DNA from 2 places in the Pseudomonas sp. 43A genome. Region 2 is predicted to be linked to the other one. Evidence: predicted binding sites of a transcription regulator. Region 2 holds the regulator's gene; the other holds the start of a gene.
The links. Region 2 encodes FliA, which starts transcription of late flagellar genes. Its sites were predicted from a motif close to CTAAAGTTTNNNNNNNNNNNGCCGNTAA; they were not measured.

Region 1 (15,970 bases), 2.9 Mb from region 2:
CGTTCATTCGCCTGGAACTGCGTAGCGGCATGCTCGGCAGTGACCTTAAGGTCAATCTCAAGAGCACCGAACCACTGGCGCTCAGCGTCACCGGCCGCGCGCAGATCGATCAACTGCACACCCTCGACACCCTGAAAACCCGCGACTTCCTCAAGTGGCAGCAAGTGGTGGTCGAAGGCCTGAACTACCAGCACGGCGACAGCCTGTGGATCGACAAGGTCAACCTGTTCCAGCCGTATGCGCGGTTCATGATCAACGACGATCGCACCACCAACATCGACGACCTGCTGATCCCGCAACCGGCCGACAGCGGCGCAAAAACCACGGCAGCCAAACCGGCCAGCAACGAGAAACCGTTGGGTATTCACATCGGTGGCATCGCGATCAATGACGGCTCGGCGAACTTCGCCGACTTCAGCCTGACGCCGAACTTCGCCACCGCCGTGCAGCAGCTCAACGGCCAGATCGGCACCATCGACAGCCGTCAGGCGAAACCAGCCAGCGTCGACATCAAAGGCAAGGTCGACCGTTATGCACCGGTGACCATCAAGGGCGCGGTCAATCCCTTCGACCCGATGGCCAGCCTCGACATCGCCACCAGTTTCAAACGCGTCGAGCTGACAACGTTGACGCCCTACTCCGGCAAATTTGCCGGTTACCGCATCCGCAAGGGCCGGCTCAACCTCGACCTGCATTACCTGATCACCAAGGGCCAGCTCAAAGCCGAAAACAAAGTGGTGGTCGAGCAATTGCAGCTCGGCGAAAAAGTCGACAGCCCGGATGCCGTGAGCCTGCCGCTGAAACTGGCGATTGCCCTGCTCAAGGACGTCGACGGCAAGATCTCCATCGAGTTGCCGGTGACCGGTGATTTGAACAACCCGCAGTTCAGCGTGATGCCGATTGTCTGGCAGACCCTGCGCAACCTGATCGTCAAAGCCGCTGCCGCGCCATTCAAGATGATTGGCGGGCTGATCAGTGGCGGCGGCTCGGAAGACCTTGGCACCGTGTCGTTTGCCCCGGGCTCTAGCGATTTGAGCAAGGATGCCGAAGCGGCGCTGGTCAAACTGTCGCAAGCGTTGAAGGAACGTCCTGCCCTGCGCCTGGAAATCGAAGGCACCGCCGCACAGAGCAGCGATGGCCCGTTGCTCGCCGAGCAGCGTCTGGAACGTGAATACCAATACAACTACTACAAGATGCTCCAGCGCCGCGGCGATAAGGTCCCGGCCCAGGCTTCATTGCTGCAAGTGCCAGACAGCGAAAAAGGTCCACTGCTCGAAGGCATTTACCGCACCCGTCTGAAAACCCAGCCACCGGCCGAATGGAAGGATCTGGGCAAGGAAGAACGTACGGCGAAGATGCGCGAAGGCGTGATCAAGTTCTGGAGTGGCAGCGACGTGCTGTTGCGTCAGTTGGGTCAGGACCGCGCCAGCAGCATCAAGGACTATCTGGTCGATAAAGGCCAACTGGCAGACGACCGTGTGTACTTCATCGACGCCAATCTCGGTGAAGCCGAGAGCGATGGCCGCGTGGTCACGCAAATGCATCTGGATGCCGAATGATGAAACTGCAGTGGCTGGCCTTGATTGCAATGACCTTCGTGGCCAGCCACACCTTGGCATCCGATACGCTGCGCTGCGGCAGTCAACTGATCAGCCTTGGCGACCGCTCCAGCGAAGTCCTGCAAAAGTGTGGCGAACCGGTCAGCCGTGATGTGCTCGGCTACAAGCGCAGCGCCAATCGTCGCGAAGAGTTTCAGGTCGAGGAATGGAGCTACGGCCCGAGCAACGGCATGTACCAATACCTGCGCTTCGAAGGCAATCGCCTGCGGCAGATCACCAGCAAACGCGGAAACTGATCCAAATCACTTACCCATGTGGGAGCGAGCTTGCTCGCGAAGGCGTCTGGTCAGTCAAATCCATTGTGACTGGCATACCGCTTTCGCGAGCAAGCTCGCTCCCACAGTTGTTTTGCGGTGCCCTTCGATTCTTTCGCCCCTGAAATAGAACAGGCCCCGACACAAGTGGCGGGGCCTGTAATGGTCACATCCGTGTGACCGTTCGCATGAACTCTAAAGTTGCGGCAGACGTATTGCTCGGCCCGTCTGTCGCGTCTTCTCCCGGTCCAGGCGAGAAGTCATGCCTTACTCGGCTTTCAGGCCGTCAGCGGAGACCGCTTTGACGCCTTTGATTTTCTTGGTGATGTTCACTGCGGTGGTTTTCTGAGCTTCGGTGATAGCTACAGTCGACGACAGGGATACAACACCTTTGTTGGTTTCTACCTTGATGTCAGTGCCAGGGATGCCTTTTTCGGTGACCAGGTCGCTTTTGACTTTGGTGGTGATCCAGGTATCGGAAGTAGTTTCTTTAGCCTTGGTCATTTCACCGGCAGCCAGAGTCATTGGAGCCTGGGTAGCCTGAGTGGATTGTGCAAACGCACCGGAAGCCATGGTCAGGGTCAGCGCGGTAGCAGCAGCGGCAGTGATAGCGAACTTCTTCATACGAGTAACTCCTGTTTTTCTGGAAAGTCTGCTGGTTGTCTTGTCAGCAGGGTTACCAAGGTATTTGCGAACGCTGTGCCAACTTTTCTATTCGAATAAAGTTCATATAAATCAATAAGTTATCAATTATAGATATTTCCGAAATCATGCAATTTGCATGACTTGCGCAATATTCACATGCAAGTTGCGGTTTTTCGGAAAGTTCCTAAGACTCTGAAATTATTGAAGCTTTTGTGATGTGCTGTGCAATGAAAAATGCCCCGCATTGCGGGGCATTCTGTTCAGCACAAATTCAACTTATGTACCGCTGGCGGTGCAGCCTTTTGGCGAATAATCCGGTGCCACCGTGGTAGCACAGCTCCAGACACCAGCGCCGGTGCCCGAAGAGCGAGTCAGCGTAATGGTTTTACCCAGCACCGGTGCCGGAGCATTGGCGATCGTACACACGATCGATCCCGCGCCGTCAGCGGCGGTACCTGTAGCCGACAATGCACAGTTGGATGTAGTGGCCACCGCATCCCCCTTCACGATTGCCAGGGTAGGATTTGTACCTTGATTGATGGTGTCTTCAAACGGCACCTTCAGCGCACTGATTTCCGCCAGCCCCGCCGTCACCTTCGACCGCGCCTGATACTTGGAATACTGCGGCAAGGCGATGGTCGCCAGAATCCCGATGATCGCCACCACGATCAGCAGCTCGATCAGAGTAAAACCTTGTTGTTTTTTCATAGACACGCTCCATGCATGAGTCGAAATCTCATGATCTGAAAGGGGTGCAGCATAGGCCATGCCAATGCCTTCGAAGCCCCGCACATTGGGCGCAAAGCGCGCACACCGCCATTTCCTACAACCTGCAACCGCACTATCTGACACTTTTTGTCACCTGCACTGGCCGTGTTTGGCGCTGTCACTTGACTAGGCTATAAGTCATGAACTGCAAGCGTGCGGAATCCCCATGAATGACATCGCTCTGAGCGGTCTGGCCAAGCAATTGGTGCAGGCCGAACTGCTGACAGAAAAGAGTGCCCAGCAAGCCTGGCAACAGGCTCAGCGTAATCGCTTGTCGCTGGTCAGCTATCTGGTGCAGAACAAACTGGTCAAGAGCTGGCAGGTCGCAGAGATCGCCTCCGAGCACTTCGGCATGGCCTTCCTTGATCTCAATTGCCTGGACAAAGAAACGCAGCCCAAAGGGCTGGTCAGCGAAAAACTGGTGCGCCAGCATCACGCCCTGCCCTTGTGGCGGCGCGGCAATAAGCTGTTCGTGGGGATTTCCGACCCGAGCAACCATCAAGCGATCAACGACATCCAGTTCAGCACTGGGCTAAGCACCGAAGCCATTCTGGTCGAGGACGACAAGCTCACCGACGCCATCGAGAAATTCTTCGACACCCACGCCAGTGGCCTGGAAGACATGGCCGATGTCGATCTTGACGGCCTGGATGTCGAATCCATCGATGACAGCAAGCAAGACACGATTGGCGGACTCGACGCCGACGATGCGCCGGTGGTGCGTTTTGTTCACAAGATGTTGCTCGACGCGATCAAAAGCGGTTCTTCCGATTTGCACTTCGAGCCCTACGAGAAGAACTACCGGGTGCGAGTGCGCACCGACGGCATCCTGCGCGAGGTGGCCAAACCGCCGATTCAACTGGCCGGGCGGATCGCTGCACGTTTGAAGGTCATGGCCAGTCTCGATATTTCGGAGCGGCGCAAGCCGCAGGACGGGCGGATCAAGATGCGCCTGTCGAAGAGCAAGTCGATCGATTTCCGGGTCAACACCCTGCCAACCCTGTGGGGCGAAAAAGTGGTGATCCGGATCCTCGATCCGTCCAGCGCACAGATCGGCATCGACGCGCTCGGCTACGAGCCGGTGCAGAAAGACTTGTACATGGCCGCGCTCAAGCAGCCTCAAGGCATGATTCTGGTCACTGGCCCCACCGGCTCGGGGAAAACCGTGTCGCTGTACACCGGCCTGAATATCCTCAACACCGTCGACATCAACATTTCCACCGCCGAAGACCCGGTGGAGATCAACATGGAAGGCATCAACCAGGTCAACGTCAATCCCAAACAGGGCCTCGACTTTGCCCAGGCGCTGCGCTCGTTTCTACGGCAGGACCCGGACGTGATCATGGTCGGCGAGATCCGCGATCTGGAAACCGCCGAGATCGCGATCAAAGCCGCGCAGACTGGTCATCTGGTGCTCTCGACCCTGCACACCAACAGCGCCGCGGAAACCCTGACGCGCCTGCACAACATGGGCATCCCCGGCTTCAACATCGCCACCTCGGTCAGCCTGATCATCGCTCAGCGCCTGGCGCGAAAGCTGTGCAGCCACTGCAAGAAGCCCATCGAGATCCCACGCGAAACCCTGATCAAGGAAGGTTTCCCCGAGGAACGCATCGGCCATTTCACGATCTACGAGCCGGTCGGTTGCGATCACTGCAACGGCGGTTACAAGGGACGCGTGGGGATTTATGAAGTGGTGAAAAACACACCGGAGTTGCAACGCTTGATCATGGCCGAAGGCAACTCGCTGGAAATCGACATTCAAATGCGCCGCGACGGCTTCGACGACTTGCGCACCTCAGGGCTGCACAAAGCCATGCAAGGCATCACCAGCCTTGAAGAAATCAACCGGGTCACCAAGGACTGAACATGGCGGTCAAGGCAGCAAAAATCAGTATCTACGCCTGGGAAGGTACGGACAGGAAAGGCAGCAAAGTCACCGGTGAGCTGAGCGGACAAAACCCGGCGCTGATCAAGGCACAACTGCGTAAACAGGGGATCAATCCCGGCAAGGTGCGCAAAAAATCCGCGTCGTTGTTGAGTTTTGGCAAACGCATCAAGGCCCAGGACATCGCTCTGTTCACCCGGCAAATGGCGACCATGATGAAGGCAGGTGTGCCGCTGCTGCAGTCGTTCGACATCATTGGCGAAGGCTTTGAAAACCCGGCCATGCGCAAGCTGGTCGACGAGGTCAAACAGGAGGTCGCGGCCGGTAACAGCTTTGCCACAGCCCTGCGCAAGAAGCCGCAGTATTTCGACGAGTTGTATTGCAACCTGGTCGATGCCGGCGAGCAGTCCGGCGCGCTCGACACCTTGCTCGAACGGGTCGCGACTTATAAGGAAAAAAGCGAACGGCTCAAGGCCAAGATCAAGAAAGCCATGACTTACCCCTCCGCCGTGGTGCTGGTCGCAGCGGTTGTGACCGGAATTCTGCTGGTTAAAGTGGTGCCGCAGTTTCAGTCGGTTTTTTCCGGTTTCGGTGCTGAGCTGCCGGCCTTCACGCTGATGGTGATCAGCCTTTCGGAATTCATGCAGCAATGGTGGTGGGCGATTCTTGGCGCGCTGGTCGCGGCGATTTTCGGCACTCGTCACGCACTGAAAACCTCCCAGGCGCTACGTGATCGCAAAGACACCTGGCTGTTGAAACTACCCTTGGTCGGCACGCTGATGTACAAGTCAGCGGTCGCCCGTTTTGCCCGAACCCTGTCGACCACGTTTGCTGCCGGTGTGCCATTGGTGGAAGCGCTCGACTCGGTGGCCGGCGCCACAGGCAACGTTGTGTTCAAGCGCGCGGTGCTGCGCATTCGCCAGGACGTCTCCACCGGCATGCAGCTGAATTTCTCGATGCGCAGCACCGGGGTCTTCCCCAACATGGCCGTGCAGATGACGGCGATTGGCGAAGAGTCCGGCGCGCTGGACGAAATGCTCGACAAGGTCGCGGGGTTTTACGAGGAGGAAGTGGATAACATGGTCGACAATCTTACCAGCCTTATGGAGCCATTCATCATGGTCGTGCTGGGGGTAATCGTCGGCGGGCTGGTGGTGGCCATGTATCTGCCGATTTTCCAACTCGGCTCAGCGATCTGACATGCTTATCGACGAACTGTTTGCCCTGTATCCGCTGGCCTTTGTCTTCACTGCCCTGTTGCTGGGTCTGGTGGTCGGCAGCTTTCTCAACGTGCTGATCTGGCGTCTGCCGAAAATGCTCGAGCGCGATTGGCGCCAGCAGGCCCACGACGTACTCGGCTTGCCCGGCGAGACGCCACTGCCGACCTACAACCTGATGCTGCCGCACTCCGAATGCCCGCACTGCACCCACCGGATCCGTCCGTGGGAAAACATTCCGCTGCTCAGTTATCTGTGGCTGCGGGGGCGCTGTTCCGCGTGCGCTGCACCTATCAGCAAACGTTATCCGCTGACCGAACTGGCCTGCGCTCTGCTCTCGGCATTCGTGGCCTGGCATTTCGGCTTTGGCTGGCCGGCGTGCCTGCTGATTGTCCTTACCTGGGGTCTGCTGGCGATGAGTCTGATCGACACCGAACATCAACTGCTGCCCGATGTGCTGGTGCTGCCGTTGTTGTGGCTGGGGTTGATCGTCAACAGTTTCGGCTTGTTCGTGTCGTTGCACGATGCGCTGTGGGGCGCGGTGGCCGGTTACCTGGCGCTGTGGTCAGTGTTCTGGCTGTTCAAACTGCTCACCGGCAAGGACGGCATCGGCCACGGTGATTTCAAGCTGTTGGCGCTACTCGGCGCGTGGGGTGGCTGGCAGATTCTGCCACTGACGATTCTGTTGTCATCACTGGTCGGAGCCATTATCGGGGTGATTTTACTACGCCTGCGCGAACAGAAAACCTCGACACCGATCCCCTTCGGCCCCTATCTGGCCATTGCCGGCTGGATTGCCTTGCTCTGGGGTGGTCAAATAACCGACTTCTATTGGCAGTTTGTCGGTTTGAAATGAATACCCCTGTGGAAAAACCCTGGATTCTCGGCCTCACCGGCGGCATCGGCAGCGGCAAAAGCGCGGCGGCCCAGCACTTCATCGACCTGGGTATCCACGTGGTGGATGCCGATCACGCGGCGCGCTGGGTGGTAGAGCCGGGGCGTCCGGCGCTGGCAAAGATTGCCGAACACTTCGGCCCCGGCGTGCTGCTGGCCGATGGCACGCTGGATCGCGCCGCCCTGCGCAAACTGATCTTTGAAGTGCCGGAAGAACGCCGCTGGCTCGAAGCCCTGCTGCATCCGTTGATCGCCGAGGAAATCGCTCATCACCTTGCGCTGGCAAAATCGCCTTACGCGATGCTGGTTTCGCCGCTGTTGATCGAATCCGGGCAATACACGATGACCCAACGCATCCTGGTGATCGACGCCCCGCAACAATTGCAGATCGAACGTACCTTGCAGCGTGACCAGACCAGCGAGCAGCAGGTTCAGGCGATTCTCAAGGCTCAGTCGAGCCGCGAAGACCGTGTGAGCCGCGCCGACGACGTGGTGGTCAACGACCGCGACCTCGCTTGGCTGCACAGTGAAGTCGAGCGCCTGCATCACTTTTACCTGACTTTATCCGGAGGCCAAGCATGAGCCAGATCCCAACCGTAGAATGCCCAACCTGCGGCGCCCCCGTGGAATTTACCCCCGAGAACAAATTCCGTCCGTTCTGCTCCGATCGCTGCAAACTGATCGACCTCGGCGCCTGGGCGTCGGAAGAACACAAGATTCCGGTCGCACCGGATGCCGAGGACGAACTGTTTTCCGGCGATTTCGATCCGCGCCACTGATCCCGATCAGGGCCGCATAAAGCCGTAGTCCTGTTCGTCGTCGAGATTTTCCGCGAGAAAACGCAACTCGTCGGCCAGGTCTTCGGCGTTGCGCACAGCCTTGCTCTGCTGCACCACTGCACTGAGCAAGGCGCGCAAACTCAAGCCCGGGTCGAAGCCCACTTCCTGCGCCATGTCCAGACTCTGCCGGGTTTCCTGCCTTGCCCACTCGTACACACTCATGCCGCTGCTCCTGGAGGGATTTGTGCGAGCATGAAATTTCCCGCGCATGGCGGATTTGATATGGATCAAGACTTGGGATCGTCGTCCTTCCACGGCGCCGAAAGGTAGCGCGTGCGGTTGAACGTCTCCAGCCATTCCGGGCAGAACACTACCAGTGCACTGACGACCATGCCGTTGATGAAGGCCTCGGGAAACAGCAGCAGCCACAGATAACCGATGAAGTCTTCCAGCCACTCCGGCATGGCGAAGAGACCGTCGTACCACAGCAGCGTCAGGCTCAGGATCAGACATAACAGCGCGGACAACGCCGCAGCGAAGAATCCGGAGCAGAAGATATAAACAAACGGATTACGTGGCTGCGCGCGCTCGACGAGGATCGCCACACATTCAGTGATCAACACCGGTAACAGGATCAGCAGCGAGCCATTGACCCCGACCGCCAGCAGATCCTGACGACCCAGTAGCACCAGGCCGATCTGTGCGACCAGGCCTCCGACAATTGCCAGCGGCCAATCCAGCAGCAATGTCACGGCGGTCATGCCGATAAAGTGATAGGACACGCCGGTGTCGAAATCCCTGCGCACCAGCCACAACAGAAACAACGCGAATACCGTACCGAACAACAGATGCTGACGCCGGCTGTCACTGAACAACTCGACCCACGGCGCGCGCGCAATCGCCCAGAGCAGCACCGGCAGATAAATCAGCCAGCCGAGCGTCAGGCTCGCCGAGGACAACAGTTCGGCACCGATCATGATTCCCTCACTTTATCTGTGGGTTGATGTCCTTCGCCGCAGTCTACACCGCCACCCGATGAGCATCAGCCAAGCAAAGCTTTCTGCTTGTCGCATTTGAACGCTAAGCTTGGGCCTATGGATGACTCAGATTATTTACGCCTGCTGACCATCGCGGCCGAGCAAGCCAACGCCTTTCTGTCCAATGCCCGCAAATGGGAGCGTGAGCGTTGGGTCTGCCAGCGCCTGCTGCAAGGCCTGAACATCCCCTACCGTGCCGACGAATTCGCGCCGGCCGGCGAGCCGCCGGACGTGCTGTTTCGCGATGCCAATTTCGAGGTGTTCTTCGTGCTCGACGAGGGACGCCGGCTCAACGACGAATGGCGCGATGAGTTGCAGCGACGTCGCAGCGCTTTTTCTCTCAGCCAGTTGGTGCGCCGCGAAGCCAAGCCCAAGCGGATTCCGGCTAACGAATTTCTGCTGCGACTGGCGCCGACGTTGCGCAAAAAAGCGCACAACTACAAGGAACGCGGCATGGATCTGGGCGAACTGGACATCATCGCCTTCGCCAGTCTTAAACGTGAGGTACTGGATCTGAACAGCCATTTCCCCCCGCCCACCGAATATCTCCGTCAGGGCTGGCGCTCGCTGTCCCTGGTCGGCCCGACCTTCGCCCGCGTACTGTTCGCCCACCCGGATGCACCGGACTTCCTGCGCAGCAACCTCGGTCGCAGCATTGTCTTTGACGTGGGAATCAGCCTGTGACACCACTTCAGCAATTGATCGCCGATGTACCGCAGACCGGATGTGTGCGCTGGATTGGCGTGCGCCCCGAATCCCGTGGGCCGATGATCGAACTCGATGCAGTGGAGGCGCGACTGGAAGCAGGACTGACCGGCGACCACGCCCGCCCCGGTGTGCGTAACGCGCGGCAGGTGACCCTGATCCAGTGGGAACATCTGGCGGTGATCAGCGCTTTGATGGGACGCACACACGATCAGCCGGTCAAGCCTGAAGATCTGCGGCGCAATCTCGTTATCAGCGGTATCAATTTGTTTAGTCTCAAGGGTCGGCGCTTTCGCATCGGTCAGGCAATATTCGAAACCACGGGCTGGTGTCAGCCCTGCGCACGGCTGCAGAACAACCTCGGCCCCGGCACCTTTCAAGCGGTGCGCGGACATGGCGGAATTACCGCGCGGGTGTTACAAAGCGGGATCATTCGCCTCGAAGACCGTATAAGCGTCGAGCCGGTTCCGGACAGCGGCTATGCTGCGTTCAACCCCGGATAAAAACCGCTGTAGCTTCTGCCCATTCAGCAACGTCTACCTGACGAGGCAAATATGACCAGCCGCCTGAACCCCGAAGACCAGAAACATGTCGAAGAGTACCTGCAACTGTCCCAACACCGAGTCGAGCGCCGGCCTTTCCGGCCGTGGATGCTCCTCGTGCTGGTGCTGGCAGTGACCATTGGTCTGGGCCTGTTGAGCCGATTTATCAGTTACCTGACGCTATGAGCAGCTTGGCGCTCGCTTGGGTAACCGCACCGATTTCCTTTAAAAACCTTGCGAGCTATCCCTATGTCCCATCGTATTGTTATTGTCGGCGGCGGCGCCGGCGGTCTGGAGTTGGCTACCCGTCTGGGTAAGACCCTGGGCAAGCGCGGCACGGCCAGTGTGATGCTGGTCGACGCCAATCTGACGCACATCTGGAAGCCCTTGCTGCACGAAGTGGCCGCCGGATCGCTGAACTCTTCCGAAGACGAACTCAACTATGTTGCCCAGGCGAAATGGAACCACTTCGAGTTCCAGCTGGGGCGCATGAGCGGGCTCGATCGCGCGCAGAAGAAAATCCAGCTGGCCGCCACCTACGACGAAAACGGCGTAGAGCTCGTCCCGGCGCGTGAAGTGCAATACGACTCGCTGGTAATCAGCGTCGGCAGCACCACCAACGATTTTGGCACTCAGGGCGCGGCGCAGCACTGCCTGTTCCTCGATACCCGCAAACAGGCCGAGCGCTTTCACCAGCAACTGTTGAATCACTACCTGCGTGCACACGCCGGGCAAACCGATGTGATCGAGCAGATCAGCGTAGCGATCGTCGGCGCTGGCGCCACGGGCGTCGAGCTGGCGGCAGAACTGCACAATGCCGCCCATGAACTGGCGGCGTATGGTCTGGACCGGATCAAACCGGAAAACATGCACATCACTCTGATCGAAGCCGGCCCACGGGTGTTGCCGGCCCTGCCGGAGCGCATCAGCGGGCCGGTGCACAAGACCCTGGAAAAGCTCGGGGTCAATGTCATGACCAACGCCTCGGTCAGTGAAGTGACGGCGGATAGCCTGATCACGGCCGATGGCAATGAGATCAAGGCCAGCCTGAAAGTCTGGGCTGCCGGTATTCGCGCACCGGGTTTCCTCAAGGACATCGACGGCCTGGAAACCAACCGCATCAATCAACTGCAAGTGTTGCCGACGCTGCAAACCACCCGCGACGAGAACATCTTCGCCTTCGGTGACTGCGCCGCGTGCCCGCAACCGGGCACCGATCGCAATGTGCCGCCGCGTGCACAAGCCGCGCACCAACAGGCGTCGCTGCTGGCCAAGTCGCTGAAATTGCGCATCGAAGGCAAGACCCTGCCGGAGTACAAGTACACCGACTACGGCTCGCTGATCTCGCTGTCGCGTTTTTCGGCGGTGGGTAACTTGATGGGCAACCTGACCGGCAGCGTGATGCTCGAAGGCTGGCTGGCGCGGATGTTTTACGTGTCGCTGTACCGCATGCACCAGATGGCGCTGTACGGGCCGTTCCGCACGGCGATGTTGATGCTGGGTAGCAAGATTGGCCGTGGCACCGAGCCGCGTCTGAAACTGCACTAAAAGACCTTGTAGGCCTTCGCCTGCTCGCGATAGCGGTGTGTCAAACGACAAACGATGTTGTCTGATACACCGCTATCGCGAGCAGGCGAAGGCCTACATTTGATTTGTGATTCTGTCTCGTAATGTATCTGCGTCCGTAATATCTAACCTTCGCTTACAAACTCCCCCGCTGCGCGACACAGTCGCGATACACCGCCACCGCTTAATGGCCACACCCGAGCACACCTGCTCAGGCTTTCGTCCTTAACGTGTGGTTGCGTTGTGCAGCCAGGAGAATGTAAATGTCCCGTACTTCGACCCTCGGTAAAAAATCCATTGGCCTGATCGGCGCCGCACTGGCAGGTGGCCTGATGCTGTCTGGTTCGGTGTTTGCCGCTCAACCACTGGCGCAGGGCTACATGGTTGCGTCGGCGGAAACCTCGGTGAAAGCGCCGGAAGGCAAATGCGGTGAAGGCAAATGTGGCGATGCTTCGATGGCCAAGACGGACAGCGATGGTGACGGCAAGGTTTCCCGCGCCGAATTCCTCAAAGTCGCGCCGAAGTCCGATTTCGACAAGATCGACACCAACCATGACGGCTTCATCGACGAGCAAGAGGCCTACAACAACGTGAAGGCCAACTTTGAAGCCAACGGCAAGAAGATGCCAAAAGGCCTGTTCGAACACCTGAAAGATCAAGACGGCGCCTGATCAGCAGAAAAACCAAGCCGCGCTTCTCTTCGCAGAAACGCGGCTTTTTCACGTCTGCCGTTTACAACTGGAAGCGCCGCACCATGCCCTGCAAGGCGTTGGCCAGTTGCGACAACTCGTGGCTGGAGGCACTGGTCTGGTTGGCACCGGCGGCCGAACGTACCGACAAATCACGGATGTTCACCAGATTACGATCCACTTCCCGGGCGACTTGTGCCTGCTCTTCGGCGGCACTGGCGATCACCAGATTGCGCTCATGGATCTGATGGACCGAGGCGGTAATGGTTTGCAGCGCTTCACCGGCGCGCTCTGCCAACGCCAAGGTGGTCGTCGCCCGCGCGGTACTGGCCTGCATCGAATCCAGCGCCAGGCTCGAACCACTGCGCATGCCCTGGACCATCTGCTCGATCTCCTGAGTCGATTGCTGCGTGCGATAGGCCAGCGCCCGTACTTCATCGGCGACAACGGCAAACCCTCGCCCGCTCTCACCGGCCCGCGCTGCTTCGATCGCCGCGTTGAGCGCCAGCAGATTGGTCTGCTCGGCAATCGCCCGAATCACATCCAGCACTTTGCCAATGTCCTGGGACTGGTTGGCCAGTGATTGCACCAGCTCACCGGTCTGTTGCACGTCGCTCGCCAGTGCGTTGATGGCAGTGGCGGTCTCACTGACGCGCACCTGGCCCAGATGCGCCGATTCGCTGGATTGACGGGTCGCGTCAGACGTCGACACCGCATTGCGTGCGACCTCTTCCACCGCTGCCGTCATCTGGTTGACGGCGGTCGCGGCCTGTTCGATTTCGTTGTTCTGTTGTTGCAGCCCCTGTGTGCTGTCGAGCGTCACCGCATTGAGTTCATCGGCGGCCGTCGCCAGTTGCGTCGCCGAACCGCTGATGCCTTGCAGCGTCTCACGCAGGTTCTGTTGCATGGTTGCCAAGGCTTTGAGCAAGCGACTGACTTCATCGTTGCCATGGGTTTCGATTGGCCGGGTCAGATCACCCTGCGCCACACTTTCTGCTGCGCTGACGGCGCTGCTCAGCGGACGAACGATGCTGCGGGTGAGCATCATCGCCAGTGCCACCGTGGCCAACGCGGCCAAGGCAATGAACAAGCTGACGATCGTGCGCGAGTTTTCGTAGTGCGCAGCGGACTTCTGGCTTTCGGCCGCGACCTGTTTGGCGAACAGATCCGCCAGATCATTGAGTTGCTTGCCGGAGCCATCGACCACGGTTTTCATGTCGACCAGCAACAACCTGGTCAACTCATCACGCTTGCCTTGCTCGGCGAGGGCGAAAGATTGAGCGATACCGCTGCGATACGCGGCGAAGGTCTTTTTGAACTGGTCGTATAGCTGCTGGCCTTCCGGGGTGTCGACCAGTTTGTCGTAGGTGGCGATTTTCTCGCTCAGCTCCTTGTCGCGGGTGTCCATCTGGCTGCGGTAAGTCGCAATGTTGGCCGGATCCTGATCCAGCGCCATGCGCAGCGAAATGGTGCGGATGCGCAGCATGATCTCGCGAATCTCGTCGCCGCCACGAATACTTGGCAGCCACTGATTTTCCACCGCGACTTCACTGTCGCGAATACTCGACATCTGCCCGAGCGCAAAAACGCCGAGCAAGGCCACCAACACCGCGATCAGGGCGAACCCCAGGGCCGCCCGGGGAGCAATATTCAACTGACGAAGCAACATGACGCACGCCCTTATTCTTGTATTGGCCAGATTCAAGGGGCGAAGCCATGGCAGTCCCCTCGTGTTAGCGGGCTATCGGCAGGTTGTATGATGACTTGAAGGGGAAATGAGATTTTGTCGGACAAAAAAAATCCCCGTATCTTTCGATACGAGGATTTTTAATATGGTCGGGGTAAGGGGATTCGAACTCCTGACATCCTGCTCCCAAAGCAGGCGCGCTACCGGACTGCGCTATACCCCGGTAAAAAAAAGGCGACCTTTCAAAGATCGCCTTCTTCGATCAGCGCTTTTGGCCTCTGATCTTAAGATTCGATCCCAGTGTTAACTGGTTTCAAAAATGGTGGGTCGTGTGGGATTCGAACCTACGACCAATTGGTTAAAAGCCAACTGCTCTACCAACTGAGCTAACGACCCAAAAATGGTCGGGGTAAGGGGATTCGAACTCCTGACATCCTGCTCCCAAAGCAGGCGCGCTACCGGACTGCGCTATACCCCGGTTTGAAATTGGCTCCGTGACCAGGACTCGAACCTGGGACCCAATGATTAACAGTCATTTGCTCTACCGACTGAGCTATCACGGAACTACATATTTCAATTTACAACGGTGAAACTTGTTGCATCTAGTCACTCGTTCGCATCGCTGCGTTCGTGTGTCTGAGGCGCGCTATTCTACAACCTAGAACACCTCTGTCAACCCCCTAAATTGCTTTCAAGTTAATGATTTGCAACTTATTTCAGATTTCAACTCAGTGAGCTGAGACCGTCTTGGCGACTGACTGCGGGGCGCACTTTACAAGCCTTTTCCTTTGAGTTCAACAGCCTAACGAAAAAAAAGGCCCCACAATGTGGGGCCTGCCAATTTTCATTGGCGCTTGGACTCAGTTGAAAACGATTTCGTCGTTCTCGACAGCGCCAGTTGCCGTGTCGCCAGGCATGAAATGACCCGAGAGGATCAATTGCGCCAGCGGGTTTTCGATCCAGCGCTGGATCGCCCGTTTCAAAGGACGTGCGCCATAGACCGGGTCGTAACCAACGGCGATCAACTTGTCCATCGCCTCCGGGCTGAGTTCCAGCTTCAGCTCGCGCTCGGCCAGACGGCTGCGCAGACGGCCCAACTGAATCTCGGTAATACCCGCGATCTGATCCCGCGCCAAAGGCTCGAAGATCACCACCTCGTCGACCCGGTTGATGAACTCCGGACGGAAGTGCGACGTCAGCGCATCCATTACTGCAGCACGCTGTGCCTCACGATCACCGACCAGCTCCTGAATCTGCACAGAGCCGAGGTTCGAAGTCATCACGATCACGGTATTGCGGAAGTCCACCGTGCGGCCATGGCTGTCGGTCAGGCGACCATCCTCGAGCACTTGCAGCAAGATGTTGAACACATCCGGGTGCGCCTTCTCGACTTCGTCCAGCAGGATCACCGAATAAGGCTTACGACGTACCGCCTCGGTCAGGTAACCGCCCTCTTCGTAACCGACGTATCCCGGTGGCGCACCGATCAGACGCGCCACGGAATGTTTCTCCATGAACTCGGACATGTCGATCCGCACCATCGCCTCTTCCGTATCAAAGAGGAATTCGGCCAGCGCCTTGCACAGCTCGGTTTTACCGACACCGGTCGGGCCGAGGAACATGAACGAGCCGCTTGGACGATTCGGATCGGACAACCCGGCACGCGAACGCCGTACTGCG
Region 2 (15,970 bases):
CTGCAGAAAAACTGAACACATTTCCGTCTGATGCCGCAAGATTCAACTTGACGATAGGCACATATAACGAAGTAGCACGATAATAATCACGTTGAAAATTTTGCGCATCCTGCAACTTTGAGGGCCACCAAGTATTGTAGTAAACGGCGTCTATGGGGAGTTTTTCAGGTTTGCTCTGATCCCACGTCTGAATCAGCACTTCCATGGGTTTGATCGTCCATCCCGCCCCTACAAGTGTGTGCGCTTCAAGACTCGCCTTGAATTGTGCGGCGACCACCGTGCTCAGCGAACACTGATTTTTTGGCAGCGAACTGTGCTCCTGAAAATTTTTCAGCCACGCTGCAGCCGTAACGGGAGAGCCCCATAACTTTGCACAATTGGCAAGATCGGTGTCGGTTTGTGCAGTTCTGGGTGCAAACCCACAGCCGTGATCCGCCCGAATATCGAGTGATTCGGTTGGGAAGGGAAAAATACATCGCAGGTTCAGCGCCTTCCCTGCTGCCAATGCAGAAGTCTGATCCTTGAGGATAAAGCCGCTATTCCTATGGCTGTTTACTGATGTGCTACCTACATCAGAACGAATATAAGTAAAGGCAACAGAGCCGAGTTTAGTCGCCTGGGAGCCATAATCCCAGAACTTGAAAACCGTGCTGTAATCCACACCCCGCAAGAGAACGCCGGAACAGAAATACGCAGGTGTTCCGTTCGAACACTGCGCGACATTACTCTTATATTTTTCATTTAAATCGGTGATCAAGGCCAGGCCAGACATGGCATTCGCAGGGAAAACGATACATACCGCAGCAATCATTATAAAATACGTCAGACATTTCATATAAACCTTCCTTATCTGATCAAGAGCAACTAATTCCAAACATCTGACTGCTCATTCCTGTGAAAACTGAAAGCTGTTGGCTCACCCTCTACCAGCGTGACACGTATGACGGGAACCAACTCTCCGCCCATATCAAAATAATCCTTTTGGGCATACTTGGCGCCTTCAACCCCTACTTCCAGGGTCTGCTTATAAAGGTAGAAAAATGCGGCTATTGGCAACTGCCTTGGAATCCCCCTGGGCCAAGTCTTCAACATGACTTCGTTATGGTAAGGTCGCTCTTCATTCGGTCTTTCAAAATTATTTCGCGCTTGCAGACTCAGGGCAAATTGATCCCGGTCAGCGGCAAAACTACATTGATGCATATTTCTATTGGAAAAATAACCTGACCCTCCAACTGAACGGTAATGCAACTTCCATTTCTCTAATGTGGTTACACCTTCTTCCAGGCAGGAACGGCTATTAGTCATATATGCCTTGTTCGGACCACACCCACCCTTCGTTGTCCGGTTGAAAGTATTACCATCCGAAGGATAAGAGCAAAGCAACGGAATAGGATATGTGCCTAACCGCTCAGCAGTCTGCGAATCTTTGAATATAAAACCTTGAGTCTCATTCCAGACCAGAATCTCAATACCTAAATCCTTTCGAACATAGGAAAACGACACACCACCCGTTGCCATGGAATTATCACTCGGATCCCAGGCATGATAACTTGGCTTAGTGCCTGTCACTCTCAGAAAAACACCACTGCAATAATAAGCCGCCTTGCCGTTACAGTCGCTTGTCACGTTCGCGTATTTGATATTCAATCTTTCGGCCACCGCCTCACCGTAGACTTGCTCCAACGGGTTAAAGCTAAAAACCTGTTTATTCGATGCAGATAGATTTAGCTTTACGATGGGCACATACAGCGACGTCTCCAGATAATATTCTCGCTGAAACTTCTGAGCATCCAACAACTTGGCAGGCGTCGATGCATTGTAAAATACAGCTTCAATTGGCAGTGACTCTGGCTTGCTCTTGTCCCACGTTTGAATGAGTACTTCCATGGGTTTGTTCGTCCATGCCGCCCCTACAAGTGTGTGCGCTTCAAGACTCGCCTTGAATTGTGCGGCGACCACCGTGCTCAGCGAACACTGATTTTTCGGCAGCGAACTGTGCTCCTGAAAGTTTTTCAACCACGCTGCTGCAGTAACGGGAGAGCCCCATAACTTTGCACAATTGGCAAGATCGGTGTCGGTTTGTGCAGTTTTGGGTGCAAACCCACAACCGTGATCCGCCCGAACATCGAGTGATTCGGTTGGGAAGGGGAAAATACATCGCAGGTTCAGCGCTTTCCCTGCTGCCAATGCAGAGGTCTGATCCTTGAGGATAAAGCCGCTATTCCTGTGGCTGTTTACTGATGTGCTACCTACATCAGAACGAATATAAGTAAAGGCAACAGAACCGAGTTTAGTCGCCTGGGAGCCATAATCCCAGAACTTGAAAACCGTGCTGTAATCCACACCCCGCAAGAGAACGCCGGAACAGAAATACGCAGGTGTTCCGTTCGAACACTGCGCGACATTACTCTTATATTTTTCATTTAAATCGGTGATCAAGGCCAGGCCAGACATGGCATTGACAGTAGCGGTAAAAAACATCGTCAAAAAAAATGAATATTTCATGCCCATACTCCGATGAATTGAAGCTCATCTTGAGTATGTTGAATATAACAAAGCGCTATCTACTGTCAGTTCTGACAGTCCCGACAAACGGTATTTTCGTATTAATGCAAAAGATCGCAGCCTTCGGCAGCGCCTACAGGAAACAAATCCAATGCAGGTGCTGCCGAAGGCTGCGATCTTTTGATCTTGCTTGCCGCTTGAAGCTAGAAGCCCTAACTGCTCTTGTGCAACTTGCGCATCAACTCCGCCTCAGCCTGGGTCAACCCGCACGACTGAGTCAGTTCATCCACGCTTGCACCCATGCCCACCAGTTTCGCCGCCTGGGCGAATGACAGGCTCGACGGGTCGCGTTGTTCAAGCTGAACGATTTTGTCCGGCAATGGACCTACCACCGCGCGCAGCTCGTGCAGGGCTTCGCCCATGCGCACGTTGCCGTTCTGGTAATCGTCGACACGCTTGGCCAGGTCCTTGATGCGCTGATCACGCAGCGCATCGCCCTCGGCCTGTTGCGCAGCGATTACGCGCTGCGCCTTGATGTACGACACAAACATCGCCAGCGTGCCTGCCCAGAAGAGGAACAGGACAATGACCGCAACCTCGAGAATCAATCAGATATTCTCCAGGTCCGACCATTCTTCTTCGCTCATCATCTTGTCCAGCTCGACCAGGATCAGCAACTCGTTGTTCTTGTTACACACGCCCTGGATGAACTTGGCCGACTCTTCGTTGCCGACGTTCGGCGCCGTCTCGATTTCCGACTGACGCAGGTAAACCACTTCGGCCACGCTGTCGACCATGATGCCGACGACTTGCTTGTCGGCTTCGATGATGACGATACGGGTGTTGTCGCTGATCTCGCCGCTGTTCAGGCCGAAGCGCTGACGGGTGTCGATCACGGTGACCACGTTACCGCGCAGGTTGATGATGCCCAGCACGTAGCTCGGCGCGCCCGGCACCGGAGCGATCTCGGTGTAGCGCAGCACTTCCTGCACGCGCATCACATTGATGCCGTAGGTTTCGTTGTCCAGTTTGAAGGTCACCCATTGCAGGATCGGATCTTCAGAACCCTTTGCATTCGTCGCCTGACTACTCATACCCTGACCCCTCGAAAAAACCGCTCTGAGCGGTGTGTGTTCTGTGTGGCGGCATTCAACAATGCCGTCGCCTGATTGTTATGTCGGCAGCTATGTCGGTTTATGTAGCGGCTTGTGGCCGCCGAGGTGCTTTGCCCCACCGCTGGCGATCAACTCGGCCAGTGCGGAAACGTCAAGCAATGCACACATGTGCTCAATCACCGTGCCGGCGAGCCATGGCCGCTGACCCCGGTGACTTCTCCATTTGATTTCATTCGGGTCCAGACGCAACGAGCGGCTGACCTGATGCACCGCCAGCCCCCACTCGTAACCTTGTACCGAAATCACGTACTGCAAGCCCTGACGGAAGTCATCGCGATAGCGATCCGGCATGACCCAGCGCGCGGTGTCCAAGACTTTCAGGTTGCCGGCCTGGCTCGGCAGGATCCCGAGGAACCATTCCGGCTGACCGAACAACGGCGTCAGCTCATGGCCGGCCAGCGAATAGATCGAGCCGAGGCACACCAGCGGCACCGCGAGGGTCAGGCCGGCGACGTCGAACAGCAGGCATTCGAACGCTTCCGAGGCCCAGGCCGGACGACCATCGGTTTCCACCGGTGGCGGCGTGTTGTTCGGCGGCAGATGCACTTCGACCAGCGGCGGGACCAGCGTCTGTTCGACGGGGGCGGGTGCAACCGGGGCTGGAACGGGTTCGACCACCGCCGGTTCCGGCGCGGTTTTCAGCAATTGGGTTTGCAGCAGCGGTGCCAATGTCGAGACCGGCGCGCGAACCGGTTCGGCCTCTTCGATCAATGTCACGGGTGCTTTGGCGACCGCTGCAACGGCAGGCGCGACAACCTGAGCAGCAGGCTTGGCCGCTTTCTGTGCGTCACGCGCCTGCTCTTCCAGTACCGCTGCCTGGAACTCGTCCAGCGTTTCGCTGCTTTCGACAACTTCAGGCTGAGCCTCAATGATCGGCGGCAGCTCCTCAGGAATGTCCTGCAGCAAATTATCCAGATAAGACTGCAGCGCCAATTGCGGACGCGAGGTGAGTTTGACCGGGCGATTCATGCTCACGCCACCTGCGGAACAAGTTGTTGCGCCAACAGGTGCTTGAGCAGCGCGCGGTAGGCCAGCACGCCACGGCTCTTGCCGTCGAATTGCGAAGGCGTGACACCGGCTCGGCTGGCGTCGCGCAGACGAGTATCGACCGGGATATAACCCTGCCAGATTTCGTCGGGGAATTTGTCACGCAGCACACGCAAGGTGTGCATCGATGCCTGCGTACGGCGATCGAACAAGGTCGGCACGATGCTGAACGGCAGCGCCTGTTTGCGCGAGCGGTTGATCATCGCCAGGGTGTTGACCATGCGCTCCAGACCTTTGACGGCCAAGTGTTCAGTCTGCACCGGGATCACCAATTGCTGGCTCGCCGCGAGGGCGTTGACCATCAGCACACCGAGCAACGGCGGGCTGTCGATCACCGCGTAATCGAAGTCCTGCCACAGCTGCGCCAGACTCTTGGCGATTACCAGACCCAAGCCACTCTGCCCCGGCGACTGACGCTCAAGGGTTGCCAGCGCGGTGCTCGATGGCAGCAGCGAAATGCGCTCATCGCTGGTCGACAACAGCAACTGCCCCGGCAGGCCTTGCGGCACGCTGCCCTTGTGCAGAAACAGGTCGTAGTTGCTGTGTTCCAGGCTGTCGGGATCGTAGCCGAAATAGCTGGTCATCGAGCCGTGCGGGTCGAGATCGACCACAACCACGCGCTTGCCCGCCTCGGCCAGCAACCCGGCTAAAGCGATGGAAGATGTGGTTTTACCGACACCACCCTTTTGATTGGCGACTGCCCAGACTCTCATTCAGTTCGTTCCTCCCGGCCGATATGCTCGACCGAGACATAGCTCAGCGTGTTAATGCGGGTGACGGAGAATTGACGGCACTCTCGCGTCCCGGCGTCTTGACCGGGGTCGGTGCAGTTTGTGTGCCAGCCCGCTTCAACGCAGCGTCCGGTTGCGCATTGGCGGTTCCGGTGCCCGTGAGACTGCGACGTACATCGAGATTGCGCGAGACCACCAGAACCACCCGACGGTTTTTCCCCCGGCCTTCAGCGGTAGCGTTGTTGGCCACCGGTTGAAACTCGCCGTAACCCACCGATGCCAATCGGCCAGGGTTCACGCCCTGCATGGCCAGCATGCGCACGATGCTCGCCGAACGCGCCGAAGACAGCTCCCAGTTGGTCGGGTACTGCGCGGTGCGAATCGGTTGATCGTCGGTGAAGCCTTCGACGTGAATCGGGTTGTCGAACGGTTTGAGGATTGCCGCCACCTTGTCGATGATGTTGAAGGCGATGTCGCTCGGCATCGCATCGCCGCTGCCGAACAACAGGCTGGAGTTGAGTTCGATCTCGACCCACAGCTCGTTGCCGCGCACGGTCATCTGGTTGGAGCTGATCAAGTCGCCGAACGCGGCGCTGATGTCATCGGCGATGCTTTTCAGCGGATCGCTGGCGCCGGCGATACCGGCGTCGATCTGCTCGGCGTCCTTGACCAGCGGCTTGGCCGGGGTCACGGTTTTCGGCCGCTCGTCGCCGATCTGGATCGGTTTGAGCGCGCGGTCGGAGTCTTTGAAGACGCCGACCAGCGCTTCGGAAATTTCCTTGTACTTGCCTTCGTTGATCGACGAAATCGAGTACATCACCACGAAGAACGCGAACAGCAACGTGATGAAGTCCGCGTAGGAGACGAGCCAGCGCTCGTGATTGACGTGTTCTTCCTGATGCCTGCGACGAGCCATGAGGTTATTCCCTTAATCCATGAAGCCTTGCAGCTTCAACTCAATGGAGCGAGGGTTTTCACCTTCGGCGATCGACAGGATCCCTTCCAACAACATTTCGCGATAACGCGACTGCCGCAACGCGATTGACTTCAGCTTGGCGGCGATTGGCAGCAACACCAGGTTGGCACTGGCCACGCCGTAAATGGTCGCGACAAACGCCACGGCAATGCCGCTGCCCAGTTGCGTCGGATCCGCGAGGTTACCCATCACATGGATCAGGCCCATCACCGCACCGATGATGCCGATGGTTGGCGCGTAGCCGCCCATGCTTTCAAAGACTTTTGCCGCTTCGATGTCGCGGGCTTCCTGAGTGTAAAAGTCCACTTCAAGGATGCTGCGAATCGCTTCCGGCTCGGCACCGTCGACCAACAGTTGCAGGCCCTTGCGCGAGTAGTTGTCAGGTTCGGCATCGGCCACGCCTTCCAGGCCCAGCAGGCCTTCCTTGCGCGCGGTGAGGCTCCAATTGACGACGCGATCGATGCCACCGGCCAGATCGACCCGTGGCGGAAACAGAATCCAGGCAAGGATCTGCATGGCGCGTTTGAACGCGCTCATCGGCGATTGCAGCAGTGCGGCACCGATGGTGCCGCCCAGTACGATCAATGCCGCCGGGCCGTTGGCCAGCGCACCGAGGTGACCACCCTCAAGGTAGTTACCACCGATGATGGCGACGAACGCCATGATGATCCCGATAAGGCTTAAAACATCCATCAGAGACACGCCTCGACAATGTGTTTGCCGATGACGTCGAGGCTGTACACCGCGTCGGCGAGGTCGGCTTTGACGATGGCCATCGGCATGCCGTAGATCACGCAGCTTGCCTCATCTTGTGCCCACACCGCGCTGCCGCCCTGCTTGAGCAGACGTGCGCCTTCACGGCCATCGGCGCCCATGCCGGTCAACACCACCGCCAGAACTTTGTCGCCGTAGGATTTCGCCGCCGAACCGAAGGTGATGTCCACGCACGGCTTGTAGTTCAGACGCTCGTCGCCCGGGAGGATTTTCACCGCGCCACGGCCATCGATCATCATTTGCTTGCCACCCGGCGCGAGCAACGCCAGGCCCGGACGCAGGATGTCGCCATCCTCGGCTTCCTTGACGCTGATGCGGCAGAGCTTGTCGAGGCGTTCGGCGAAGGCCTTGGTGAACGCTGCCGGCATGTGCTGGATCAGTACGATCGGCGCCGGGAAATTCGCCGGCAACTGCGTCAACACACGTTGCAGCGCAACCGGGCCGCCCGTCGACGTACCAATGGCAACCAGTTTGTAGGCTTTGCGTTTCGGCGCGGGCGACGAAGCGCTGGCGGCCGGAGTACGGCTTGGAGCAGGTGCATGCACAGGCGCGGGTGCCGGACGTGCCGGTGCACTGGTGCTGTGGCTGCTGAAGCTGGATGGCACCGGAGCCGGTGCAGGCGTTGGTGCTGCGGCTGGAGCCGGCGCACTGTAGGCACTGAAACGACGGTTACTGCGCGAGATGCTATGGACCTTCTCGCACAGCAGTTGCTTGACCTTCTCGGGATTGCGCGAGATGTCTTCGAAATTCTTCGGCAGGAAATCCACCGCACCAGCGTCCAGCGCGTCCAGAGTGACCCGGGCGCCTTCGTGGGTCAACGAGGAGAACATCAACACCGGGGTCGGGCAGCGCTGCATGATGTGCCGCACTGCCGTGATGCCGTCCATCATCGGCATCTCGTAGTCCATGGTGATCACGTCCGGCTTGAGCGCCAGCGCCTGATCAATCGCCTCTTTACCATTGGTTGCAGTGCCGACCACTTGAATGCTCGGATCCGCTGAAAGAATTTCCGAGACGCGGCGGCGGAAAAAACCCGAATCGTCCACCACCAGGACTTTGACTGCCATAAACACTCCATTAGGTGCAGCGGGACGTTGTCGCCCCGCCGCCCCGGATTCAAATACGCCGTGCGGCGTAACGCTTGAGCATGCTTGGAACATCGAGAATCAGCGCGATGCGGCCGTCACCGGTAATGGTGGCGCCGGACATGCCCGGAGTGCCCTGCAGCATTTTGCCCAATGGCTTGATGACCACTTCTTCCTGGCCGACCAGTTGATCGACGACGAAGCCGATCCGCTGAGTGCCCACCGAAAGGATCACCACGTGGCCTTCACGCTGCTCTTCGTGAGCGGCGGAGCTGACCAGCCAGCGCTTGAGGTAGAACAATGGCAGCGCCTTGTCCCGCACGATCACCACTTCCTGACCGTCGACGACGTTGGTGGTCGACAGGTCGAGGTGAAAGATTTCGTTGACGTTGACCAACGGGAACGCAAACGCCTGATTGCCGAGCATGACCATCAGGGTTGGCATGATCGCGAGGGTCAGCGGCACCTTGATGACGATTTTCGAGCCCTGGCCCTTGGTCGAGTAGATGTTGATCGAACCGTTGAGCTGGGAAATCTTGGTCTTCACCACGTCCATGCCGACACCACGGCCGGACACGTCGGAGATCTCGGTCTTGGTCGAGAAACCCGGGGCGAAAATCAGGTTGTAGCACTCGGTATCGCTGAGGCGATCGGCCGCGTCCTTGTCCATCACCCCGCGTTTTACCGCGATGGCACGCAGGACGTTCGGGTCCATGCCTTTACCGTCATCGGAAATCGACAGCAGGATATGGTCACCCTCTTGCTCGGCAGCCAAAACAACACGGCCGCCACGGGCCTTGCCCGACGCTTCGCGTTCTTCCGGCGACTCGATGCCGTGGTCGACAGCGTTGCGCACCAAGTGGACCAGCGGGTCGGCCAAGGCCTCGACAAGGTTTTTGTCGAGGTCGGTTTCTTCACCCACCAGTTCCAGATTGATCTCTTTCTTCAACTGACGCGCCAGATCTCGAACCAGACGCGGGAAGCGCCCGAAGACCTTCTTGATCGGCTGCATCCGCGTCTTCATCACGGCGGTCTGCAAGTCAGCGGTGACCACGTCGAGGTTCGACACGGCCTTTTGCATGGCTTCATCGCCGCTGTTCAGACCCAGGCGCACCAGACGGTTACGCACCAGCACCAACTCGCCGACCATGTTCATGATTTCGTCGAGACGTGCCGTGTCGACGCGCACGGTGGTTTCGGCTTCGCTCGCCGGTTTTTCCGGTGGCGGTGTCGCCGGCGCACGGGTCGGAGCCGGAGCCGGAGCCGGAGCAGCAGCGGCCGGTTTCGGCGCTTCGGCTTTCGGCTCAGGCTTGGCGGCAGGCTTGGGCGCTGCAGCAGCGGCCGGTGCCTTGGCAGCAGGCGTGGCGACAGTCGAAGCACTGCCAGCAGCAGCGGTGCCGACTTCGGAGAACTTGCCTTTGCCGTGCAGTTCGTCGAGCAGCGATTCGAACTCGTGATCGCTGATCAGATCGCTGCCGGCCGCCGCCGCAACCGGTGCGGCTGGCGCAGGTGCCGAGGCAATCGCCGATTCCAGCGCATCCACGGCAAAGTTGCCCTTGCCATGCAACTGATCGAGCAAGGCTTCGAATTCGTCGTCGGTGATGTCAGAGCTGTCGCCCTTGGCCGGAGCCGCAGGGGCTGCCGCCGCTGGCGCAACCGCGTCCACCGCAAACTGGCCCTTGCCGTGCAGTTGATCGAGCAACGACTCGAACTCGGCATCGGTGATTTCATCGCTCGCGGCTTCAGCGGCCGTTTGCGCAGGTGCGGCAGCGGCCGGGGCTTCAGCTTCAGCCTTGACGGCGTTCAGCGAGTCCAGCAGTTGTTCAAATTCGTTATCGGTGATGTCGCCCGACGCGTCGCCTTCGACGACCAGTTCTTCGATCATCTCGGCCACCGGCGAAGCCGGGGCTGCGTCCGCCGATTGCGGTTCGGCCAGGCGCGCCAGGGCAGCCAGCAGTTCCGGGGTGGCGGCGGTGATCGGAGCACGCTCACGAACCTCAGTGAACATGCTGTTCACCGCGTCCAGTGCTTCGAGGACAACGTCCATCAGTTCTGCATCAACGCGACGCTCACCCTTACGCAGGATGTCGAACACGTTTTCGGCGATGTGACAGCACTCCACCAGCTCATTGAGCTGAAGGAAGCCGGCGCCCCCTTTTACAGTGTGGAAACCGCGAAAAATTGCGTTGAGCAGATCTGCGTCATCCGGGCGGCTTTCCAGCTCGACCAGTTGTTCGGACAGTTGCTCAAGAATCTCGCCGGCCTCAACCAGGAAATCCTGAAGGATCTCTTCATCGGCGCCGAAGCTCATTAATGGGGTGCTCCTACAGGTCTAAAAACCCAAAAAACCTAAAATTCCAAAACTCTAGAACCCGAGGCTGGATAACAAATCGTCCACATCGTCCTGACCGGACACAACGTCTTCTCGTTTATCGGCATGAATCTGCGGACCTTCACCCTGCGAGAGATGTTTTTGTGGATCTTTTTCTGCAAGCATCGCGGCGCGGTCATGTTCGATGCCCGCAAAGCGGTCCACCTGACTGGCCATGAGCACGAGCTTGAGCAAATTGCTTTCGACTTCGGTGACCAGTTGGGTCACACGCTTGATCACCTGACCGGTCAGGTCCTGGTAATCCTGGGCCAGCAGGATGTCGTTGAGATTGCTCGACACCGCACGGTTGTCCGTGCTGCTGCGTGACAGAAAACCGTCAACCCGGCGCGCCAGTTCACGGAACTCTTCAGCCCCGACCTCGCGACGCATGAAGCGACCCCAATCGGCGCTCAACGTCTGGGCTTCGTCAGCCAGACTGTTGACCACCGGCGTGGCGCTTTCCACCAGATCCATGGTGCGGTTGGCCGCGGCTTCTGTCAGCTTGACCACATAGCCCAGGCGTTCGGTGGCGTCGGTGATTTGCGACACTTCCTCGGCCTGCGGCATGTTCGGGTCGATCTGGAAGTTGACGATCGCACTGTGCAATTCACGTGTGAGCTTGCCCACTTCCTGGTACAGGCCACGGTCACGGGTCTGATTGAGCTCATGGATCAGTTGCACAGCGTCGCCGAACCTGCCTTTTTCAAGGCTTTCGACCAGTTCGACCGCGTGTTTTTTCAGGGTCGACTCGAAATCGCCCTGTGAAGATTCGTTATGCTCCATAGCTCCCCCGCGCGTTCATCAGCCGATGCGTTCGAAAATCTTCTCGATTTTGTCTTTCAACGCCTGAGCCGTGAAAGGTTTGACTACGTAGCCGTTTACACCGGCCTGAGCGGCTTCAATGATCTGCTCGCGCTTGGCTTCTGCAGTCACCATCAGCACGGGCAGGTGCTTGAGTTTTTCATCGGCACGCACGTGGCGCAGCAGGTCGATACCGGTCATGCCCGGCATGTTCCAGTCCGTTACCAGAAAGTCGATGCTTCCGCTGTTGAGCACTGGAATGGCAGTCACGCCATCGTCAGCCTCGACGGTGTTGGTGAACCCAAGATCACGCAGCAGGTTCTTGATGATCCGCCGCATCGTTGAGAAGTCATCAACGATGAGGATTTTCATGTCTTTGTTCAATTCGACCTCCAAGCAGTCTTAAACGCGCCCAGCACCTGGACGCGCCACTTCAATCAATCGGCGCAGCACTCGAAGACTGTCTGGAGCACAACAGAGCAAGACCGGTGCCGTTCATCACCGCACCAGCCTCGTTCGCAGTGTCCCCACACTGCCTTCAGCGCGCTCGCCACTCCCCCAAACGCCCCCGCAAACGGGCCGCGCACTGGCTGTGTAACTGGCTGACCCGCGATTCACTGACGCCAAGGACTTCACCGATCTCCTTGAGGTTCAGCTCTTCGTCGTAGTACAGCGCCAACACCAGTCGCTCACGCTCCGGCAAATTGGCAATCGCGTCCGCCAACGCGGCCTGGAAACGTTCATCTTCCAGATCGCGTGACGGCTCAAGATGAGCACTCGCGCCATCCTCGTGCAGCCCTTCGTGTTCGCCGTCCTGCAACAGGTCGTCGAAACTGAACAGGCGGCTGCCCAAGGTGTCATTCAAAATCCCGTAGTAATCGTCGAGACTCAATTGGAGTTCGGCTGCAACCTCGTGATCTTTAGCGTCACGGCCGGTTTTAGCTTCAATTGAGCGAATTGCGTCGCTGACCATACGGGTATTGCGGTGAACCGAGCGTGGCGCCCAGTCCCCTTTGCGCACTTCGTCGAGCATCGCGCCGCGGATTCGTATGCCCGCGTATGTTTCGAAACTGGCGCCTTTGCTGGCGTCATATTTGGTCGAGACTTCGAGCAGGCCGATCATCCCGGCCTGGATCAGGTCTTCGACCTGCACACTGGCCGGCAAGCGCGCCAGCAAGTGATAGGCAATGCGTTTGACCAGCGGCGCGTAACGCTCGATCAGCTCGTACTGAGCGTCGCGTGCCGACTTCTTGTAGTAGTTCATACCGCTAGCGGTCATAGCACGGGCCCTGCCGTTTGCTGCACGAGGCGCTCGACGAAAAACTCAAGGTGGCCACGCGGGTTGGCGGGCAGCGGCCAGGTGTCGACCTTCTGCGCGATCGCCTTGAACGCCAGTGCGCACTTGGAACGCGGAAAGGCTTCGTACACCGCGCGCTGCTTCTGCACCGCTTTACGCACGCTTTCGTCGTAAGGCACGGCGCCGACGTATTGTAGAGCGACGTCAAGGAAGCGATCCGTGACCTTGGTCAACTTGGCGAACAGGTTGCGCCCTTCTTGCGGGCTCTGCGCCATGTTGGCCAGAACGCGGAAACGGTTCATGCCGTAATCGCGGTTGAGCAGTTTGATCAGCGCGTAGGCGTCAGTGATCGAGGTTGGCTCGTCGCAGACCACCAGCAACACTTCCTGGGCTGCACGTACAAAACTGACTACCGAGTCACCAATACCCGCAGCGGTGTCGATCACCAACACGTCGAGATTGTCGCCGATGTCGCTGAACGCCTGAATCAGGCCGGCATGTTGCGCCGGGCTCAGGTGAACCATGCTCTGTGTGCCGGACGCGGCCGGGACGATACGAATGCCGCCGGGGCCTTGCAACAGCACGTCGCGCAATTCGCAACGGCCTTCGATCACGTCGGCCAGTGTGCGTTTAGGGGTCAGACCCAACAAAACGTCGACGTTCGCCAGTCCCAGATCGGCGTCCAGCAGCATGACCCGACGGCCAAGCTCTGCCAGCGCCAGAGACAAGTTCACTGACACGTTAGTCTTGCCGACGCCACCTTTGCCGCCGGTCACCGCGATCACCTGTACGGGATGCATGCTGCCCATGTTATTTCTTTACCTTGTCTTGCATAGACGGAGGCCACATTACTGGCTGCGCGTTCACAACCGGAACAATGCATGGCAGACCATCGATGTAGGTACAAAAACTGTTCATGAATACCTCAGCCTACCTGCTTGGTCGGGCTGTGATAGATATCAGCGAACATGTCAGCCATGGCTTCTTCGCTGGGTTCTTCCTGCATTTGCACGCTGACGGCGCGGCTGACCAGTTGATGACGGCGCGGCAGATGCAGATCATCCGGAATCCGTGGGCCATCGGTCAGGTACGCGACCGGCAATTCATGACTGATCGCCAGGCTCAACACTTCGCCAAGGCTGGCCGTTTCATCCAGTTTAGTCAGGATGCAGCCGGCAAGCCCGCAACGCTTGTAACTGTGATAAGCGGCGGTTAGAACCTGTTTCTGGCTGGTGGTTGCCAAGACCAGATAATTTTTTGAACGAATGCCACGTCCGGCCAGACTTTCCAGCTGCATGCGCAGGGCTGGATCGCTGGCTTGCAGGCCGGCAGTATCGATCAATACCACGCGTTTGCGCAGCAGTGGATCCAGCGCCTGCACCAGCGATTGGCCCGGATCGACGTGGGTCACCGGCACATTGAGAATGCGGCCCAGCGTCTTCAGTTGTTCCTGCGCACCGATGCGGAAACTGTCCATGCTCACCAGCGCAACATTCTGCGCGCCGTATTTCAGCACATAACGCGCGGCAAGCTTGGCGAGTGTAGTGGTCTTGCCCATGCCGGCCGGGCCGACCATGGCAATGATACCGCCCTCTTCCAGTGGCTCGACTTCCGGTACGGCAATCATCCGTGCCAGATGCGCGAGGAGCATGCGCCAGGCCTGACGCGGTTCTTCGATATCAGTGATCATCGCCAGCAGATCACGCGACAACGGACCGGACAGGCCGATACGTTGCAGACGGCGATACAGGTTGGCTTGCGCCGGACGGCTGCCTTGCAGCTGATTCCAGGCCAGGGTGCCGAGCTGAACTTCCATCAGCTCGCGCAGGCTGTTCAATTCGAAACGCATCGAATCCAGTGCGCGCGGATCAACACCGCCGGAGGACTGCGCAGGCGCCGGGGCTGGACGCGCCGGGGCGGCGTAAGTCGGCTCGCTCAGCGGTTCAGCGGCAGTCAGCGGCAGGCCAGCCGTCAACGGCAGCCCGGCGAAGATCTGGCGATTGCTATTGCCGTCGGCTTCGCCACGCAGGCTCAGTTCGGCCTGGGCGGTGACAATGCGCGATTGGGTCTTGCGCAGTTCGTCTTCGAGCTCCATGTTCGGAACCCGTGGCGCCAGCGCCGACAGTTTGTAATCCAGTGCCGCCGTCAGCTCGACACCGCCGGCAATGCGGCGGTTGCCAATGATGGCGGCATCAGCGCCCAGCTCATCACGAACCAGCTTCATGGCCTGACGCATATCGGCGGCAAAGAAACGCTTAACTTGCATAAACCACTACCTCAGCCGTTGGGCCCTACTGTCGCAACGATGGTCACTTGCTTGTTGTCCGGTATTTCCTGGTAGGCCAGCACATGCAATCCAGGGACTGCGAGGCGGCCAAAGCGCGAGAGCATCGCGCGGATCGGGCCAGCGACCAAAAGGATCACCGGCTGACCTTGCATTTCCTGACGCTGCGCCGCTTCGATGAGCGAACGTTGCAGCTTCTCGGCCATGCTTGGCTCCAGCAGAACGCCCTCTTCTGAGCCTTGTCCTGCCTTCTGCAGACTATTGAGCAATATTTGTTCCAACCTTGGTTCCAAGGTGATCACAGGCAGCTCCGACTCAGTACCTACAATGCTTTGGACGATGGCGCGGGATACGCCGACCCGCACAGCAGCCACCAACGCGGCGGTATCTTGACTCTTCGCCGCGTTGTTGGCGATGGCTTCGGCAATGCTGCGGATATCGCGCACCGGCACGTGTTCGGCCAGCAGCGCCTGTAGCACTTTGAGCAGTTGCGACAGCGACACCACGCCCGGCACCAGTTCTTCAGCCAGTTTCGGCGAGCTTTTGGCCAGCAATTGCATGAGTTGCTGCACTTCTTCGTGGCCGATCAGCTCACTGGAGTGCTTGTACAGAATCTGGTTCAAGTGCGTCGCGACCACGGTGCTGGCGTCGACCACGGTGTAACCGAGCGATTGTGCCTGCGCACGTTGGCTAATTTCGATCCACACCGCCTCCAGGCCGAAAGCCGGATCTTTGGCGTTGATACCGTTGAGCGTGCCGTACACCTGGCCCGGGTTGATCGCCAGTTCGCGATCCGGATAGATCTCGGCTTCGGCGAGGATCACCCCCATCAGGGTCAGGCGATAGGCGCTTGGCGCCAGGTCGAGGTTGTCGCGAATGTGCACGGTCGGCATCAGGAAGCCCAGATCCTGCGAGAGCTTCTTG

Region 1: a site for FliA is predicted at 14,345-14,372, ahead of HUW52_RS06020 (methyl-accepting chemotaxis protein). Genes of this name have one in related genera too.

Annotation. Positions count from the first base shown of each region.
Region 1 covers NZ_CP054880.1:1,360,991-1,376,960, reverse strand. Annotated here, with positions in the region: gene HUW52_RS06100 (DUF748 domain-containing protein) at 1-1,559, shown strand, start outside; gene HUW52_RS06095 (DUF2845 domain-containing protein) at 1,559-1,855, shown strand; gene HUW52_RS06090 (BON domain-containing protein) at 2,141-2,497, opposite strand; gene HUW52_RS06085 (pilin) at 2,795-3,226, opposite strand; gene pilB (type IV-A pilus assembly ATPase PilB) at 3,453-5,153, shown strand; gene HUW52_RS06075 (type II secretion system F family protein) at 5,156-6,373, shown strand; gene HUW52_RS06070 (A24 family peptidase) at 6,375-7,247, shown strand; gene coaE (dephospho-CoA kinase) at 7,244-7,867, shown strand; gene yacG (DNA gyrase inhibitor YacG) at 7,864-8,064, shown strand; gene HUW52_RS06055 (hypothetical protein) at 8,071-8,286, opposite strand; gene HUW52_RS06050 (energy-coupling factor ABC transporter permease) at 8,352-9,041, opposite strand; gene HUW52_RS06045 (DUF1780 domain-containing protein) at 9,159-9,785, shown strand; gene HUW52_RS06040 (MOSC domain-containing protein) at 9,782-10,309, shown strand; gene HUW52_RS06035 (DUF3094 domain-containing protein) at 10,361-10,534, shown strand; gene HUW52_RS06030 (NAD(P)/FAD-dependent oxidoreductase) at 10,598-11,896, shown strand; gene HUW52_RS06025 (hypothetical protein) at 12,178-12,585, shown strand; gene HUW52_RS06020 (methyl-accepting chemotaxis protein) at 12,647-14,272, opposite strand; tRNA gene HUW52_RS06015 (tRNA-Pro) at 14,437-14,513, opposite strand; tRNA gene HUW52_RS06010 (tRNA-Lys) at 14,611-14,686, opposite strand; tRNA gene HUW52_RS06005 (tRNA-Pro) at 14,692-14,768, opposite strand; tRNA gene HUW52_RS06000 (tRNA-Asn) at 14,778-14,853, opposite strand; gene clpB (ATP-dependent chaperone ClpB) at 15,151-15,970, opposite strand, start outside.
Region 2 covers NZ_CP054880.1:5,276,544-5,292,513, forward strand. Annotated here, with positions in the region: gene HUW52_RS23050 (hypothetical protein) at 1-835, opposite strand, end outside; gene HUW52_RS23055 (hypothetical protein) at 865-2,505, opposite strand; gene HUW52_RS23060 (DUF2802 domain-containing protein) at 2,718-3,113, opposite strand; gene HUW52_RS23065 (chemotaxis protein CheW) at 3,114-3,599, opposite strand; gene HUW52_RS23070 (CheW domain-containing protein) at 3,690-4,649, opposite strand; gene HUW52_RS23075 (ParA family protein) at 4,652-5,440, opposite strand; gene motD (flagellar motor protein MotD) at 5,484-6,374, opposite strand; gene HUW52_RS23085 (flagellar motor protein) at 6,387-7,127, opposite strand; gene HUW52_RS23090 (chemotaxis response regulator protein-glutamate methylesterase) at 7,127-8,275, opposite strand; gene HUW52_RS23095 (chemotaxis protein CheA) at 8,325-10,604, opposite strand; gene HUW52_RS23100 (protein phosphatase CheZ) at 10,659-11,447, opposite strand; gene HUW52_RS23105 (chemotaxis response regulator CheY) at 11,466-11,837, opposite strand; gene fliA (RNA polymerase sigma factor FliA) at 12,004-12,744, opposite strand; gene fleN (flagellar synthesis regulator FleN) at 12,741-13,571, opposite strand; gene flhF (flagellar biosynthesis protein FlhF) at 13,688-15,028, opposite strand; gene flhA (flagellar biosynthesis protein FlhA) at 15,040-15,970, opposite strand, start outside.